Regions from separate parts of the Clostridium sp. LIBA-8841 genome, predicted to be linked through region 2. Evidence: riboswitches for the same ligand, from Rfam matches in the RefSeq annotation. Region 2 holds a riboswitch; the other holds the start of a gene.
What was found. Region 2 has a riboswitch for FMN ahead of AC2A4K_RS14375 (ECF transporter S component). Riboswitches for the same ligand answer to the same signal wherever they lie in the genome.
Positions count from the first base shown of each region.

Region 1: linked by a shared signal. The riboswitch ahead of ribD (bifunctional diaminohydroxyphosphoribosylaminopyrimidine deaminase/5-amino-6-(5-phosphoribosylamino)uracil reductase RibD) and the one ahead of AC2A4K_RS14375 (ECF transporter S component) in region 2 are both predicted to bind FMN.

Region 1 is NZ_CM173488.1:822,953-832,485, reverse strand. Features, by position in the region: gene ribH (6,7-dimethyl-8-ribityllumazine synthase) at 1-400, opposite strand, end outside; gene AC2A4K_RS03530 (bifunctional 3,4-dihydroxy-2-butanone-4-phosphate synthase/GTP cyclohydrolase II) at 543-1,742, opposite strand; gene AC2A4K_RS03525 (riboflavin synthase) at 1,839-2,495, opposite strand; gene ribD (bifunctional diaminohydroxyphosphoribosylaminopyrimidine deaminase/5-amino-6-(5-phosphoribosylamino)uracil reductase RibD) at 2,521-3,630, opposite strand; FMN riboswitch at 4,071-4,188, opposite strand; gene AC2A4K_RS03515 (peptidoglycan recognition protein family protein) at 4,278-4,946, opposite strand; gene AC2A4K_RS03510 (stage V sporulation protein D) at 5,186-7,372, shown strand; gene AC2A4K_RS03505 (hypothetical protein) at 7,725-7,853, opposite strand; gene treR (trehalose operon repressor) at 8,214-8,921, opposite strand; gene treC (alpha,alpha-phosphotrehalase) at 9,202-9,533, opposite strand, start outside.
Region 2 is NZ_CM173488.1:3,270,829-3,280,361, reverse strand. Features, by position in the region: gene secA (preprotein translocase subunit SecA) at 1-135, shown strand, start outside; one part of gene prfB (peptide chain release factor 2) at 287-364, shown strand; one part of gene prfB (peptide chain release factor 2) at 366-1,382, shown strand; gene AC2A4K_RS14385 (M28 family metallopeptidase) at 1,518-2,861, opposite strand; gene tex (RNA-binding transcriptional accessory protein Tex) at 3,123-5,285, shown strand; FMN riboswitch at 5,381-5,497, shown strand; gene AC2A4K_RS14375 (ECF transporter S component) at 5,624-6,214, shown strand; gene rimI (ribosomal protein S18-alanine N-acetyltransferase) at 6,249-6,695, opposite strand; gene tsaB (tRNA (adenosine(37)-N6)-threonylcarbamoyltransferase complex dimerization subunit type 1 TsaB) at 6,695-7,399, opposite strand; gene tsaE (tRNA (adenosine(37)-N6)-threonylcarbamoyltransferase complex ATPase subunit type 1 TsaE) at 7,393-7,857, opposite strand; gene AC2A4K_RS14355 (CBS domain-containing protein) at 8,157-8,777, shown strand; tRNA gene AC2A4K_RS14350 (tRNA-Trp) at 8,991-9,066, shown strand; tRNA gene AC2A4K_RS14345 (tRNA-Trp) at 9,095-9,170, shown strand; gene AC2A4K_RS14340 (bifunctional metallophosphatase/5'-nucleotidase) at 9,344-9,533, shown strand, end outside.

The DNA.
Region 1 (9,533 bases), 1.4 Mb from region 2:
TTCCAGCCTTAGTTCCAGCTCTTTCAATAGCTTGTTCTATGTTCTCAGTTGTAACAACTCCAAATATTACTGGCACTTCAGTCTCTAAACTAACATGAGCTATTCCTTTTGAAACTTCACTACATACATAATCATAATGGCTTGTTGCTCCTCTTATTACTGTTCCTAAACATACCACAGCAGAGTAATTTCCAGACTTGGCTAACTTCTTAGCCACTAAAGGTATTTCAAAAGCTCCAGGTACCCATGCTAATTCTATATCCTCTTCATTAACGCCATGTCTCTTAAAGGCATCGGCAGCTCCTCCTATAAGTTTAGAAACAATAAACTCATTAAATCTTCCTGCCACCATAGCAAATTTTTTACCTTGTCCAACTAAATTACCTTCTAAAACTTTCATTTCAATTATCTCCTTTAAACATTATATTTTTTAATAAAAGTAAAACTTTTAGTCTCTATTTTAAACTAGTGTTGATTTTTAGATAGATCTAAAGAGTTAGCTAAAAATCAATACTTCCCTAGAACATAACCAACTTTTAAAATTACTGCATTATTAAATGATTCATTTTCTCTTTTTTAGTTTCTAAATAAAACTTATTTTTTTCATTACATTTTATCTCAATTGGAACTCTCTCAACAATTTTAAGTCCATATCCCTCTAATCCAGTTATTTTCTTAGGGTTATTAGTTATAAGCCTTATTTCTCTTACTCCTAATTCTTTTAATATTTGTGCTCCAACACCATAATCTCTAAGATCTTCTGGAAAACCTAATGCTAAATTTGCCTCAACTGTATCTAATCCTTCGTCTTGAAGTTTATACGCTTTTAACTTATTTATAAGTCCAATCCCTCTTCCCTCTTGTCTCATATAAAGAAGTATTCCATTTCCCTCTTCATTGATTTTTTCCATTGCTCTTTCAAATTGTTCTCCACAATCACATCTTCTTGAACCAAAGACATCTCCAGTTAAACATTCTGAATGTACTCTTAATAAAACTGGCTTATCTGATTTAATTTCTCCTTTAACTAAAGCTACATGATGCTCTCCTGTAAGCTTATCTATAAATCCAATAGCCTTAAAATCACCCTGTTTAGTTGGCATATTTGTTTCAACAACTCTTTCAACAAAATTATCTCTTTCAGTCCTATAAGCTATTAAATCCTCTATGGTTATTATTTTCATATTATGTTCCTTAGCAAATTCTAATAACTCTTCTGTTCTAGCCATTGTTCCATCATCTTTCATTATTTCACAAATAACTCCAACTTCTTTTAGACCTGCTAACTTAGCTAAATCAATGGCTGCTTCTGTATGTCCTGCTCTCTTTAACACCCCACCATTTTTAGCTATTAAAGGAAATACATGTCCCGGTCTTCTAAAATCATCAGGCTTACTATTCTCACTAACTAAGTATCTAATCGTATCAGCTCTCTCAAAGGCTGAAATTCCTGTAGTTGTCTCCGTATAATCTATGGATACGGTAAATGCAGTCTCATGATTATCTGTATTATGTGAAACCATTGGATTTAAACTAAGTTTCTCTGCAATCTCCTCACTTATTGGAGCACATATTAGCCCTTTTCCATAAGTAGCCATGAAGTTTATTTTTTCTCCAGTTATAAGCTCACCAGCCATAACTAAATCTCCTTCATTTTCTCTTCCTTCATCATCAATAACAATAACTATCTTTCCATTCTTTATATCTTCTATTGCCTCTTCTATTAAATTAAAATCTCTCATATTCTTAAGGGAATCCACTTCCCCTACACCACCTTTCAAAATATTAAAAGTATATTTTTCTTGCAAAAACTTCTCTATAAAAGGCCATCAAATTTTTTACATAAATCCATTACTACGTAATAAATTCTCTAATAAAGATGATTTTTTCTTTTCTCCCACATATTCCTTAAATCCTAAAAGCTTTTCAACATATTTTCCAATAGTATCACACTCTATATTTACTAATTCTCCAATATTTTTCTTTATTAAAGTTGTCTCCTCTTGACTATGGGGAATAAGTGAAACCTTAAAATTATCTCCTTTAACCTCTGCAACAGTTAAGCTTATTCCATCAATAGCTATTGATCCTTTGTAAACTATATATTTACTAAATTCATGAGGTATATTGATTTCCAACCAAATAGCTTCTGCTTCTTTCTTAAATAAAACTATCTTTCCCTTTGAATCTATGTGACCAGTTACTATATGTCCATTAAATCTATCCTTAAGTCCCATAGCTCTCTCCAAATTAACCTTAGAACCTTTTTTTAATATTCCAAGATTACTTCTTCTTAAAGTTTCTCCCATAATATATGCTGTAAAGAAATCATTTCCTTTGTTTGTTATGGTTAAACAAACACCATTAGTAGCTATACTGTCTCCAACTTTCGTATCCTCTAAAACCTTAGAGCATTTTATTTTTACTAATGAAGATTTTTCTCCTCCATATATAGCAAAAACCTCACCAACTTCCTCTATTATTCCTGTAAACATGTAATTCACCTCCTTTTTCTACCTCTTAAATAAAATCACATTCTATTAAAACGTCATTATTAAAGGTCTTTAAACTTACCTTCTTAAACTCAAAAGCCTCACAAACCTTACTTACTCCTTCTCCCTCAACAGGACTTAAAGCATTGCTTCCTCCAAAAACTTTTGGTGCTACAAAAGCATATATCTTATTTACCTTTCTCTTTTCTAAAAAAGAAAAATTTAAATTTCCTCCTCCTTCAATAAGAATAGAATCAATATTTTTTCTCTTTAAGATATCTAAAACCTCGTCAATATTAATTCTTCCCTTATACGAATCTACTTCTAAAACCTCTATTCCTATATTTTTTAATGAAAAATACTTTTCCTTATCCTTCTGATTAGTTGTGAAAACTAATGTTTTTGATTCATCTTGATTTTTTAATACTTCTGCACTTAAAGGTATTCTAAGTTTGCTATCAAGAATTACTCTAAAGTGATTTCTTTTTATTCTTTTGTTTTTAGCTTCACTTTCATTTAGCCTATATCTTAAATCTGGATTATCTTTCAAAACAGTATTTATACCAACCATTATTAAACTATACTTTTTCCTTAATCCATGAACAAACTCTCTAGATTTTTCATTGGTTATCCATTTGGAGTTAAAATCCTTTGTTGCTATTTTTCCATCTAAAGTCATCCCCCATTTAATTGCTACAAAAGGTTTATTTTTTTCTATATAAAAATTAAATATCTCATTTAACCTTAAGCATTCTTCTTCTAATACTCCAACTTCAACTTCTATTCCAGATTCTTTTAAAATCCTAACGCCCTTTCCAGAAACCAATGGATTCGGATCTAATGTTCCAACTACAACTCTTTTAAACTTATTTCTCTTTATGGCTTCTACACAAGGTGGTGTTTTTCCATAATGACAACACGGTTCTAAAGTCACATATATTGTTGCACCCTCAACATCTTTAATAGCACTATTTATTGCATTGATTTCAGCATGATTTCCTCCAAAAAACTCATGATATCCCTGTCCAATTATTTCTCCATCTTTAACAATAAGAGCACCTACTAAAGGATTAGGATTTACATATCCCTCACCTTTTTTAGCTAATTCCAAAGCCTTTTTCATAAAAAATTCATCCAAGTTACCCTCTCCTTCCAAAATTCTTACTTATGGGAAGCACATTTTTATCTAAAATGTGTAAGTTTAAAATTTCAAATTTTCAAATTGAATTTCAAATTTTCAAATTGAATTTCAACTTAAAAAGAATTACCTAATAAAAATTAAAGCCCTGAGTTGAATATACTCAGGGCTTTATTCGTTATCCATTTAGAAAATATATAAAACAGAAATTCAAGCTAAAACTACTTTATTTTCTTTAAAAGAAAACCATCAATTAATCTTATATAAAATGCCGATTATTTATAATAGAGATACAACATTTTATATAAAAATAATATTAGTGTTTAAGTAATTTAACAAAAATAAAAGCTCTGAACAAAAGTTCAGAGCAAAAAATTCTAAGTTATAATAATCTATTTTATTAGCATATAAAAATACACAAATAAAAAGATAACCTATTAGATATTCTTCTTTCATCCAGACTTTACTGTCGGCTTCGGAGTTTCACCGAATCATGCTAAATATTAGCTCGCGGGCTTTACCGCCGGTAGGGAATTCCACCCTGCCCTGAAGAATTTATATTAAATTATGTCTATAAATTACCATTTTAAAATTTTACTGTCAATTCTCTTTTTAGTTTATAAATTTCCATTCTAATTAAATATTCACTACATCTTTTTTATTTCCTCAATAATACTACTTTTTATATTATCCATAGGGAAAAGACTTCCTGGACACAAAGTATCCACAACATCTCTATGAGGAATTATATCTTTTATAGGATATTTTAAGCTTAAGTAAGTTCCTAGTTTAATAAGAGAATTTCTCTGTGCCTCATTTAATCCTTCTTTTTCAAAGTTTCCCTCAACACATATACCTAAGGTGTTATAATTTGCATTTTTAGCATGAGCACCTATTATATTTTCATCCCGTCCTTTATAAATTGTTCCATCTTCTCTTATGTAAAAATGATATCCGATTCCACTCCATCCCTTTTCTAAATGGAATTTATGAATTTCCTCTGGAGTCTTTGGTGAATCTGTAGCTGAATGATGTATAATCAATCTTTTAGGATAATTTCCTTTCTTAAGTCCATTTCCCCACTTATACTCAACATCTTGTATATTTAAATCTCCCCTCATTTTATCTAACTCTCTTTTTGAAAGATTTTTATTATATAAATCTCTATAACTTTCTTCTCTTCCTATAATCGAAAAAGTAAAGAAAATAATGATTCCTAAGAATAATATAATACCAAGAAAAAATATAATTCTTCTTCTTAAAAATTTTCTTCGTCTTTCTAAGGAATTTCCCTTCTTAATTTTACTATTATCCAAACCTTCTCATCCCCTTTTCTATATTATAAAATCAACTCTTTTTTAATCTACTTTTCACTAAATGTTTTTATGCAAAAACCTTATATGTAAATAATAAACAAAAACTAATCCAATCTCTACTGAATTTCTAATAATTAATAATTTATTCCATTTATAATTTTTTTTAGAATTTAATAATTAAATCTTCCTTCCACTAATATTATGTATAGATATAGTTTTTTTGAAGGAGGTATGAAATATTGAAAAGATTATACAGAGATATGGCTGTAATCAGGAAACGACTCTCGTTTATCTTAGCGTTTATTATAATTATGTTTTTCGTCTTAAGCCTTAGATTATCTTATGTAATGGTAGTTAAGGGACCAGAATATGCTGAACTTGCTGTTGAACAGTGGACAAACGAAGTTAAAATATCTGCAAGAAGAGGAAAAATACTTGATAGAGATTTAAATGAGCTTGCTGTAAGTTCAAATCTTTACAGAGTTGACTTTAACTTAAATGCAATCAGATCTTATACAAAGAAAACTGGAAAAACCAATGATGAATTAGCTTTAGAAATCTCTAAGGTTCTTGAGATGGATAAAGATGCTGTTTTAAAGAAAATAGAATTTAGACTTCCTTCTGGTGCACCTGCTGGTGCTGCAATAGTTGCTAGAAGAATAGAAAAAGATAAGGCAGATAAGGTTAAAGAGCTTGAAATTCCTGGGGTAATGGTTTCCCCCGATACTCAAAGATATTATCCTAACGATAATTTCCTTTCCCATGTCTTAGGAACTACCAATTCAGATGGTGTTGGATTGAATGGTGTTGAATTAAAATACGATAGTGTTTTAGCAGGAACTCCTGGATTAAAAATAACTGAAATGGTTAAAGATGGAGCTGACTATCCTTATACTATTTCTAGATTTACTGCTCCTGTAGATGGTAAAGATGTAGTTTTAACAATTGATGAAAAACTCCAATACTTTGCGGAGCAAATAGCTGAAATAGGCCTTATTCATAATAATGCCGATGCTACTTCAGTAATTATAATGAACCCAAATAATGGTGAAATTTTAGCAATGGCTAATAAACCTGATTTTAATCCAAATAAACCTTATGATGGAGCAGAAAACTTCCCAGGTAACACTTCATCAGATAGAATTCAAAAAATGTGGAGAAACAGAGCTGTTTCAGATTCCTTTGAACCTGGTTCTATCTTTAAGATAATAACAGCATCTGCCGCTGTTGAAGAAGGATTAGCCGGTAAAGATGAGACCTATACTTGTGGAGGCGGCCTTCAAAAAGGTGATAGATTTATTAAATGTTGGAAAAGAGGAGGTCATGGAACTCAGACCTTTACAGAGATAATACAGAATTCATGTAACGTTGGTTTTATGAATTTAGGAGAAAAATTAGGTGCAGAAAAGTTAAATAAATATATCAAAAATTTTGGTCTTGGAAAAAAATCAGGTGTAGATTTACCTGGTGAATCTCCTGGAATTGTTAAGAAAACTGAAAACATAACTGATATGGACCTTGCTACTATTGCATTTGGACAAACTAACACAGTTAATCCAATTCAATTTATGACAGCCGTTAATGCAGTTGCTAATGGGGGTACATTAATTCAACCTCATGTAGTTAAGGAAATAAGTTATATAAATGAAAATAATGAAAGAGTTATAGATGAGAGCTTTGTACCTAAGAAAACAGAAAATATAATAAGCAAAGAGACTGCTGAACAAATAAATGCAGCCTTAGCCAATGCTGCTAAGAATGGTTCTGCTAAATCTGCCTATAAAGAAGGTTATGGAGTGGCTGGTAAGACTGGTACTGCTCAAAAGGTTAATCCTGAAACTGGTGGCTATGGTGGTGGCTATGTTGCTTCCTTTGTTGGCTTTGCCCCTTATGATAACCCTCAAATATCCGTAATGGTCTCTGTTGATAATCCTAAAAATGGAGAATATTATGGTGGTAGAGTTGCTGCTCCACTAGCAGGAATGCTATTCCAAAATATATTTAACTATATAGATTTAACAGAATTTAAATTAGACGAAAAGCTTCCTCAAAAGGAAACTGTTATAATTCCTGAAGTTTGTGGTTTACCTGTAAATGATGCGACTAAAATTTTAAAAGATTTAGGAATTTCTTATACTGTAGAAGGTGAAGGTGAATTTATAGTTGATAGTAATCCTGCTACAGGCTATCCAATCTCACCAGATACGAAGATAACTTTAATTGCAGGTGATAGCTCAAATTTAAATAGTGATGTTATTGTTCCTGATTTCACTAACTATTCTAAAGAATCTGCTGAAAAACTTCTTAATCAGTTAGGACTTAAAGGTGAATTTGTTGGTGAAGGACCATCTGTAACTAAACAAAGTATTTCTCCTGATGAAGTAGTGGCTGGAAATTCAAAAATCACATTAACTTTAGGATATTAAAGATTTGGTAATGTAAAATGTATACATTCCTTATTTAGATAATATTTACTAGCTAAAATAGATTTAATTTCAAAATATAGCCTTCAATATTAAAATTATTTAATTTCACTTATTTGACATGAATTTTAAAAAGGTTTATAAATAAGCTGTAAACATTATTAACTTTTTAAAGGTTGTTTAATACTTAAGTGGCTTTCCTAAATTAGCCTTTACTACATCGAAACTTTTTCCTTTGCTATTTTAGGTGTTAAACATTATTACATTAAAGAGAGTACATTTGTACTCTCCTTTTTTTATTTCAATATTAATGTATTAGATACTAACATACAGCTATTTTTATCTATTTTCAGCTCTATTTATTAAATATGTCTTCAACATTTACTTCTAACTCATTACAAGCTTCTTCTAAAGTACATCCATTTTTATCTATGTATTTTGATACATAGCCTTCTAACCCTAAAGGACCATAAAACTTTTCCACTACTTCACCTCCATTTAAATTTTTAATTATTAGTCTATTATTTAAAACAGAAATAATCATTAAAAATTATTATTACCCCTAACTTATTTTTTATCCAAGGGATTTTTAGTATAAATTTTTTAAATCTAAAAAATTATAATTTAATTTCTATCTTTCAACTATCTGTAAAAAGCATTATTAAAGTTATATAATAAGATAGCTAATTACGTATTTATGGCTATATTATTTCTTAAAATTTTCTATAAAAAATATCACAATTCATAGTTTATTGTCTAAGTATTTACCAACTATGAATGTGATATTATATTTCTTTTTTATAAAAATAATTTTCAAAGGAATTAACAACTAAATTAATTGTTTTTATCTTCTTGCAAAATCTACAAACTTAAACTTATCTGGTCTATGTCTTGATTCTGTATATTGAAATAAATTTCTTCCTTCTAAGTATGTGTAACTTTTAACCACAGCCACCATATCATATCCTCTTAAATCTAATAACCTTCTATCTTCTTCCGTAGCTTTTTGAACTGTTATTTCTTTTTCTGCATAAGCTATCTTTAATCCTAACTCTCCTTCTATGTAATCATATAAAGAATTTTTGCAGATTTCCTCAGTTAATCTTGGAACAAACTCTGAATTTAAATAATCTTTATCTAAGATTATCTTTTCTCCATCTATATTTCTAGTTCTTATTAAGCTCCAAACATATTCATTAGGTGAAACCTCAAGCTTCTTCATTATACTCTCACTTGGATTTTTTAAAGTTAACTCTTCAACTATTGTTTCACATTTCTTTCCTAAGTTTTTCTCTATTTCTTTAAAACTCTTTATTCCTGAAACCGGAAAATTAAACTTATTCATATCAAGTACAAAAGATCCCTTACCTTTAGCCTTCTCAATATATCCATTTTGCTCTAATAAATTTAAAGCTTTTCTTACAGTATCCCTCGATACTTCATACTCCTCCATAAGTTGTGATTCTGAAGGTAACTTACTATTTGTTTCAAAAATACCACTATCTATTTTTCCAACAATTTCGTTATATATATTTAAATACTTACTAGACATCTCTAACTCTCCCTAAACTGTTATTATAAATTATATTATTTCTAAACTTTAAAGTTAAAATCAACTTAATACTTTCACTTAGCCTTATTTTAACAAAACTTTTTTATATTTAAATTTACTTATATTTTAACATAAAACCCTATTTTAGATAATTATCGATTTTTAACTAATTTTAGAAAACCAACTAAAATCGACTTTTGCTAAAATACCCCTCCAAATTGAAAACCTCCCTTAAATAACTTTCATTTAAGCGAGGCTTTTCTTATTTTCTTTATTTTCTTTATTTTTTTAATTTATAAACTACTGATTCGTATGGTCTTAAATTTAAACTAGATAAATCTAAAGTGCTATAATTGTAATTAGATATTAAAATACACTTATTATATTTTTCTAATTCTTCAATTTCTTTTGATAAATCTAATGAACACTCTTCTCCATAGAAGTTATTTATAACAAGTAACTTTTCACCATTGTAATTTCTTTCATAAGCATATATCTTAGGATGATTTTCTAAAAGTTGAACATAATCTCCATATGCTATTACATCTTCATTTTTTCTAAGTTCTATAAGTTTCTTATAATGATAGAACACAGAATCCTTATCTTCTAAAG
Region 2 (9,533 bases):
GCAAGTCATGGTGGAGACTCATCTGAAGTTAAGAAAAAACCAGTTAAAAAAGAACCTAAAGTAGGTAGAAATGATTTATGTCCATGTGGAAGTGGCAAAAAATATAAATCATGCTGTGGAAGAGAAGTAGTTTAATATAAGAAAAAGCCTTTGCAATTAATGCGAAGGCTTTTTGTTTAGAGTTATATATTATTTTTAAAACAGATATCATTTTATTGTTTTAAATAACAGTAAAATGATATACTCTATAATATGAAAAATAATTAAAGATAGAGGTGAAGTTTTTATGATTATGGAACTTGAAAATCAATTATCAAAGTTGCATGAGCTAAAAAATAATTTAAAGGAAATGGGGGCTTCACTTTGACTTAGCATCTTTAGAGAAGAAAAGTGAAGAACTTGAGTTAAAGATGCAAGAGGCGGGATTTTGGGATGACGTCCAAAAGGCTCAAGAAGTAACCCAAGAAGCAAAAAGAACAAAGGATAAAATAGATAAGTTTAAAAATTTAAATGAGAGAATAGATGATGTAGAAGTTTTAAAAGAACTTATGGAAGAAAATGATGAGGAAACAGCTCAAGAAATAATAAGTGAAGTTAAAGCTTTAAGTAAAGAAATAGGCACATTAAAAATAGAAACTATATTATCAGGTGAATATGATAGAAATGATGCCATATTAACATTACATACAGGAGTTGGTGGAAGCGATGCTAATGACTGGACTGAAATGCTTCTTAGAATGTACACAAGATGGTGTGAGAAGAAAGGATATTCATTAGAAACTATTGACTATCTACCAGGAGATGAAGCTGGTGTTAAAAGTGTTACTTTAAAAGTTAAGGGTGAGTTTGCTTATGGTTATTTAAAAGCAGAAAAAGGAATACATAGATTAGTTAGAATATCTCCTTTTAATGCTAATGGAAAAAGACAAACTTCTTTTGCTTCAGTAGAGGTTTTACCAGAATTAACATCAGATCAAGATATTGAAATAAATCCAGTAGATTTAAGGATTGATACTTATAGAGCAGGTGGAGCTGGTGGTCAGCATGTAAATAAAACGGAGTCTGCAGTGAGAATTACTCATATTCCAACGGGAATAGTAGTTCAATGTCAAAATGAAAGAAGTCAGTTTTCAAATAGAGATACTGCTATGGCAATGTTAAAATCTAAGCTGATAGAACTTAAAGAGAGAGCACATAAGGAGAAAATAGAAGACTTAACAGGTGAATTAAAAGATATGGGATGGGGAAGTCAAATAAGAAGTTATGTTTTTCATCCATATTCAATGGTTAAGGATCATAGAACTAATGTTGAAACATCAAATGTAAATGCTGTTATGGATGGAGATATAGATAACTTTATAATTGCATATTTAAATTCATAATAGAATTAAAAAAGAACTAAAAGCTAATATAGTTTTAAAAAGCTTTTAGTTCTTTTAATTTTGACTTTCACTTAAAATTAAGCAGGTCTGAGGAGCTAGTTAAAAATCAATATTCATCTAAAAAATAGCCTAAATCTAAATTTTAAGTTTTAATATTATACAAAGTAGAACTGATAATATTAAAAGCACAAGAATTCTTAAGTCTAATAAAAATAATCCTGATGAGGAGTAGGAGGTGGAGAAAATTTCACTCCATACTACCGAGAAACTTCTATCTATAGCTGTAGGACTTATATACTCAATTGTATCTTCAGGAGTATGAATTCTTGTAATATCTCCATCATTTATTGTTATTGAGTCAAGGCCTTCCTTAATGAAACTAGCATGATCAGAAGAATCTTTGTTTTCTATTATGGTAGTTATTTTTTTTTGATTACAAATTTCACAAAGTCTATCTAGAAGATAGCTATGAGCACAATTACCTTCACCGTTCATAAAAGTAAGAGGGACGTTTTTATCGCTACCTATCATGTCAAAATTTATAACTGTTGCTCCTTTTAATAAAGATTTATTTTCTTCAGCAAAGTTTTTAGAACCTAATAATCCAAACTCCTCTGCATTTAATGAGACCACAATAATATCTCTTGATGGTTGAGGCAATGAAGCTAGGAAAGAGCTTAATTCTAATAAAAAGGAAGCACCAGAGGCATTATCTAAAGCTCCTCTATAGATTTCCCCGGAAATACCTTTACCCATATGATCAAAATGAGCTGTTAGAACTAAAGGGGGTAAAAGTGGATTCTTACCTTTTATAACTCCAGCAATATTATTTACTTCTTTTTCTTCAACTTTATAAGGAAGAAAACAATCGATTCTATATCCTTTATTCAAATAGAATTCTAATTCTTTTATAAGATCTGGAGCAACCAATACATATAAATCACAAGGTGTATTTTCAATAAAAGAACTTCTAAAATTAAAAGAATCTATTGGTGATGAAAGAAAAACCACACTATTATTAGAAGATGAGGTTCCTTTTATTGCAGAAGGCACTGCTTTAAATTCATTGGTGTTATCAAAACTTATATTATTTACTCTAAAATTTATGAATGCTTCTTTAAAATCTACTCCATACTTATAAGAAACTATTAAGTTGTTATTCTTATCATAAACTTTAAGATAGGGATCACCTTCAATCAATATAGGAGCTTTTACTTTAAAATCTTGAAGATAAGTAGAGTTAAATTCTTTTATATTAGACTTAATAAAAGATTTTTCAATAAAATCTTGAGCTAAATAATTTCCTTCGTTTCCACAAAGTCTTCCTTCCAATTCATCAGAGGTTAAATATTCTATATTGTTTAAAACATCTTCCTTTTCAAAGGGGTTAAATTTATTTCTGTAAACTAAAGAGAAATTTATCATAAGAATAAGTGCACAAAGAAGCACATTTATAATTGTTATGTATAATCTTTTCATATTTTCCTCCTTAAAGATTAGGTTATAATTAAAGGTATGAAATATAAATTATGTTTATTCAAAAAATTACCATTAATCTTGAATTAATAATTGGAAGTAATATAATAATAAAATGAGGTTTATTTTAAAAAAATTTATTTTTACTGAATTTTAGCGGTTTAATATAAATTTATTTAGATTAATAACAACTTTAAAATCAATTTATAAAGAAATAATTTAATTATGTTTAATGGTTAATGAGATAGAGTATAGGAGGACATTATGAACAATATACATGAGATTTTATCAAAAGAACTTTGTATTTCATTAAAACAAGTAGCAAGTGTTATAGAGATGCTAGATGAAGGAAATACAGTACCTTTTATAGCTAGATATAGAAAAGAAAGAACCGGTGGGTTATCAGATGAAATTTTAAGAAAATTTAATGAGAGATTAACTTATTTAAGAAATTTAGAGAGTAGAAAAGAAGACGTTTTAAGAATTATTGAAGAACAGGATAATTTAACACCAGAATTAAAGTTGAAAATTGAAAAAGCAACTACACTTACAGAGGTTGAGGATATATATAGACCTTTTAAACCTAAAAAGAGAACAAGAGCAACTATGGCTGTTGAAAGAGGGTTAAAACCTTTAGCAGAACTTATATTATCAGGAGATTTTAAGGACGATATAATTGCTGAAGCTAGTAAATACATAAAAGAAGATAAAGAAGTTAAAGGTGAAGAAGAAGCTATTCAAGGAGCAATGGATATAATAAGCGAAATAATATCTGATAATGCTGATTATAGAAAGTGGATAAGAAGTTTTGTACAAAGAGATGGAATTTTAGAAGTTAAGGGTGGAAGTGAGGAACAAACACCTTATGAGATGTATTATGACTATAAAGAGCCAGTAAGAACAATTCCATCACATAGAATATTAGCTGTTAATAGAGGAGAAAAAGAAAAGATTCTTTCTGTTAAGGTAACATGTAATGAGGAAGTTATTATAGACTTTTTAAATAGAAAAATTTTAAAAAATAATAATATTACTGATAAGTACTTACAAGAAAGTATAAAAGATTCTTTAAAGAGACTTATTTATCCATCAATAGAGAGAGAAATTAGAAGTGAGTTAACTTCAAAAGGAGAAGAGGGAGCTATTGATATATTTAAAGCAAATTTAAAAGCTTTATTAATGCAAGCCCCTATAAAGGGAAAGGTCGTAATGGGATTTGACCCTGGATTTAGAACTGGATGTAAGGTTGCTATTTTAGATGAAACAGGAAAATTTGTTGAGAATACAACAGTTTATCCAACGGCTCCTCAAAATAGAATTGATGAGACAATAGCTACATTAAAAAAACTTATTAAGAAACATGGGGTAGATGTTATATCTTTAGGAAATGGGACAGCTTCAAGAGAATCAGAAGAAGTTATTGCAAGAATGCTTAAAGAAATAAAAGATGAAATAGGAAAAGAGTTATTCTATGTTATAGTATCAGAGGCTGGAGCTTCTGTTTATTCAGCATCAGAGCTTGCTAATAAAGAATATCCTGACTTAGATGTAACGGTAAGGGGAGCAATATCTATTGGAAGAAGACTTCAGGACCCATTAGCAGAGCTTGTAAAGATTGATCCTAAAGCTATAGGAGTAGGTCAATATCAACATGATGTAACTCAAAAGAAATTAGATGAGTCTTTAGCAGGGATAGTTGAGGATTGTGTTAATAATGTTGGAGTAGATTTAAACATAGCAACGCCATCTCTATTAAGTTATATATCAGGAATAAATGCTACAATAGCTAAAAATATAGTTGATTATAGAGAAGAGAACGGTAAGTTTAAGAGTAGAAAAGAATTATTAAAGGTAAAAAGATTAGGACAAAAAGCTTATGAACAATGTGCTGGTTTCCTAAGAGTTATGGAAAGTAAAGAACTTTTAGATAATACTTCTGTCCATCCAGAATCATATGGAGTAGCAAAGGAACTTATAAAAATATTAGGTTACAAAGACTCAGATTTAAAAAATGGAAATTTAGGAGATATTGATGAGAGAGTAAAGCTTAAAGGATTAAGTAACTTAGCAAATGAATTAGAAGTTGGAGAGCCTACTCTAAATGATATTATAAAAGAAATTAAAAAGCCTGGAAGAGACCCAAGAGAGGAACTACCTAAACCAATATTTAAATCTGGAGTAATAGATATGAAAGATTTAAAACCAGGTATGATTTTAATGGGAACAGTTAGAAACGTATCTGACTTTGGTGCTTTTGTTGATATTGGAGTTCACCAAGATGGATTAGTTCATAAGAGTCAAATGGCTGATAGATTTGTTAAACATCCACTTGATATAGTTAAGGTTGGAGATGTTGTAGAAGTTAGAATTTTAGATGTTGATTTAAAAAGAAAAAGAATTTCTCTTTCAATGAAAAAAGAAAGTTAAAATATTAATTAAAATAAGTGTAAATTTTAATATATTTCAGTATTTAATATATTGAAATTTAAATAAAAAAGAGTTAAAATTATAACAAATAAATAAAAAGTCTTCAGGGCGGGGTGTAAGTCCCCACCGGCGGTAAAGCCCGCGAGCTAAATTTAGCATGATTCGGTGAAATTCCGAGGCCGACAGTATAGTCTGGATGAAAGAAGATGAGTGTTTAATGATTTAAATTCTGAATCTATATGCCCTGATATAATTACGTATCAGGGCTTTTTTATGCTTGAATGAAGTCATTAAAGACTTAGTAGCCCCAGAGGAATTAACTTTTGGGAGGGGACAAAATGAAAACAAAAACCTTAAACACAAACAAATTTATTAAATTATCACTTTTATCTGCTATTGCAGTAATTCTTATGTACATTGATTTTCCAGTAATACCAATATTCCCGTGGTTAAAGATCGATTTAAGTGATGTGCCTGCACTTATGGGAGCATTTGCTTTCGGTCCATTATCAGGAGTCATAATAGAACTTATGAAAAACTTATTAATTTTAATAGTAAAGGGAACTGGAACAGGATTTGTGGGAGAAATTGCTAATTTCTTAGTTGGAGTATCTTTGGTGTGGCCAGCAGCAATGATTTATAAGAGAAATAAGACTAAGAAAACTGCTATATTAGGAATGTTAGTAGGAATATTAGCTATAGAAATAGTAGGAATATTAGCTAATGTATATTTATTACTTCCAGCCTATGGTATGGCTATGTCAAAGGCAGAATTAATGCAGTATGTAACAGTTGGATTAATTCCATTTAACGGAATAAAAGCGATTTTAGTATGTGGAATAACATATGTACTATATAAAAAGCTATCTGTATCAGTGTTCAAAGTTGAACCTATGCTAGACAAACCTATGAAAGAAAATTTAGGATAATAAAAAAGAGCTCTAATTTAGGGCTCTTTTTTATTTAAATATTGTGTCTCCACATTATTATGGCGTTTTCTTTGGGATTGTGGTAGAAGTTTTTTCTTATCCCTTCCTCTTTGAATCCATGTTTTTTATAAAGATTTTGTGCTGGAAGGTTTGATTCTCTTACTTCTAGAGTAAGAGAATTTATGTTATTTTCCTTACATAAAGTAATTAGATTATCCATTAATAGATTTCCAATTCCTTGCTTTCTATATTCTGGATGAACAGCTATGTTTGTTATATCTCCTTCACCAAAAACAACCCACATTCCAAGAAAGCCTATAACCTTATTCTCATCTAGAGCCACAAGGTATTTTGCTAACTTGTTTGAAAGCTCATTTTCAATCGATTCTATATTCCAAGCCTCCGTAAGGCTAAGTTTACTTACTTCAAAAACACCTTCTATATGAGAAGAGTTCATAGGTTCTATTTTATAAGAACTCATTATTTTAATCTCATTCTTTCTTCGTATTCTCTTTCAGCTTGAGATTTTCTTAAGTAAACTGGAGCATATGTATTTAAATCATGATAAACTCCATTTTCTAATAATCTTAATCCTAATTCTCCAACTGATGCTGCTCTTGGATAAGCTGAATGATTAGGTGCGAAAGAACAGTTAGGAAGAGCTTCTTTTAGGAAAGCTTTGTGCTTAGTTATTCCGTCTCCAACAAAGATAACATCTTCATTTCTCTCTTTAATTTTTTCAACTAAGTCATTTAAGGAAATACATTCTTTTTCACTAAGGGAAATAAGCTCATCTCCGTCTTTTTTATAAAGAGAAGCATATACATTTCCTCTAAGAGCATCTATAATTGGACAGATTATCCCTTTAAAGCCTGATATGTTATAAGCTAAGGTATCAAGAGAAGAAATACAAACAGAAGGCTTTTTACTTCCAAAGCTTAACCCTTTAATAGTTGCCATTCCTATTCTAAGACCAGTAAATGAACCAGGTCCTTCGCTAATAGCAAATCCATCTAAATCTTTGATTTTTAAGTCGTTATATTTAAGTAAATCATCTATTAAATCCATTAATAAAACGGAGTGTTGTTTTTTATCATTTAAGTTTATTTCTCCTAGAACTCCCTTTTCATTTACTAAGGCACATGTAGCAGTGCTAGAAGAAGAGTCAACAGCTAATACTAACATTCTTTTATCTCCTTTATGTAGTTATATCTATCTCCATAACTATTAATAGTTATTTTTCTAAAGTTTTCACCCATATCAGGTAATTTTTCTATTTTAATATGTATATATTCTTCTGGGATAAGTTCCTCTATATAGTTAGCCCATTCAATTAAGCTTACGCCATCACCAAAGATATATTCATCAAATCCTATTGCTTCAATTTCATCTGGATCATTAACTCTATAAACATCAAAATGGTAAAGAGTTAATCTTCCACTATGATATTCATTAACTATATTAAAAGTTGGACTAGTTATATGCTCATCAATTCCTAATCCTTCTGCAATTCCTTTGCTTATATGAGTTTTGCCAGTTCCTAAGTCGCCAGTTAAACAAAGAATATCTCCTTTATTTACAAGAGAACCAAGTTGTCTTCCAATATGCATAGTTTTCTCTACACTATCTACTATAAATTCCATAAAGAACTCCTTTCAAATTAACACTCTTTAATCATTCTATCCAAATTTAAAGAAAAAGAAAAGAGATGCTAGATTTAATAAGATATTTTAAGTTTTATTATGTGTTTTAAATGATTCAAATTTTCTATGAGATTTAATAAAACATACACCTATAAAATTATTATAATATTAACCTTTAAAGGGCAAAAGACTCTTTAATTGATACTTTTGTAAATTTAATATAATTAGATAATTATATAATGGGATAATAGTATAATATTATTATAAAGTATGTAAATTTAGGAATTGGGGGGATTTGTATGTTAGTAAAGGCTGTTATGACAAAGAAGGACAATCTTGATTTGGTTACTTCTAAAACTATACTTAAAGATGCATTAAAAATTATGGATGATAATAATTTTTTATCAATTCCTGTAGTAGATGGCAATAAATTTAGGGGGGCAGTGTCTAAAAGCTGTATATATGAGCATTATTTTAAAAATAATTTAAGTAAAGAAGAGTTATTGAATAATGTTACTGTGGGAGAAATTTTTAAAACAGAAATTCCTATAATAAGTAAGGAAGAACATATAGAAAAAGCAGTTGCTATGTTAGAAAAAATGAGAATTTCTTTTGTTGCTGTTGTAGATGAATTTGATAATTTTAAGGGAATATTAACTCATAAAGCTGTATTTAAAGAGTTCAATAATGCCTTTGGCCTTAACAAGGGAGAAAGAATAGTTATAAGAACTTTTGATGTTCCAGGACAATTATCAAAGATGACTAAAATAATATCTCAAGAAGAGGGAGATATATTAAGTGTAGTTATTATAGATACAAAAAGTTTAACTGAGGTTAAAGAAGTCATTGTTAGAATTAAGAATGGAGATATTAATAATATAAAGAAAAAATTGAAAGATTCAGGATTTAAATTAGCATAATAAAATAGTTAAGAGTATAGAGTAGAGTATATTTTAAAAGAAATTTTAGTAATCCTTATTTATAGGTTTGAAAATAGAATATACTCTACTTTTATGAGTAAATATAAGACTATTTTATCAAGGAATTAATATGTATTTTTTATTAAAAATAAAATTTTACATAAAAAACCCTTGCGTTAAGTTTATTTTTAATATATAATAAATTCTGTGTTCAGGGGTATGGCTCAATTGGTAGAGTAGTGGTCTCCAAAACCATTGGTTGTGGGTTCGAGTCCTACTGCCCCTGCCAATTAACACAAATTATAACATAATATTATAGGGGTATGGCTCAATTGGTAGAGTAGTGGTCTCCAAAACCATTGGTTGTGGGTTCAAGTCCTACTGCCCCTGCCAGAAAATCAGTAAATTAATTTACTGATTTTTTTTTGCTTAATTTTAAAAAAAATATTGGTTTTTGTAAAGATGTTTATATTATAAAATGTGTAAAATATATAAAAATTGTAAACGATTTTAAAACGATGTATAATATTATCTGTACAGTTTAAAAGTAAAGGGGATAAAGAATAGTGAGAAAAATTATTAAACCATTAAGTTTTGCTACAATTATGTTTTTATCATTAAATCTATGTTTTTTTAATGATAAAGTCGTTAAGGGGGAGGAAATTTCTAATGAAACTAAAGTTACTATTTTAGGAACTTCAGATATACATGGAAGATTTGTTCCTTGGGATTATGCATCAGATACTGAAAATAATT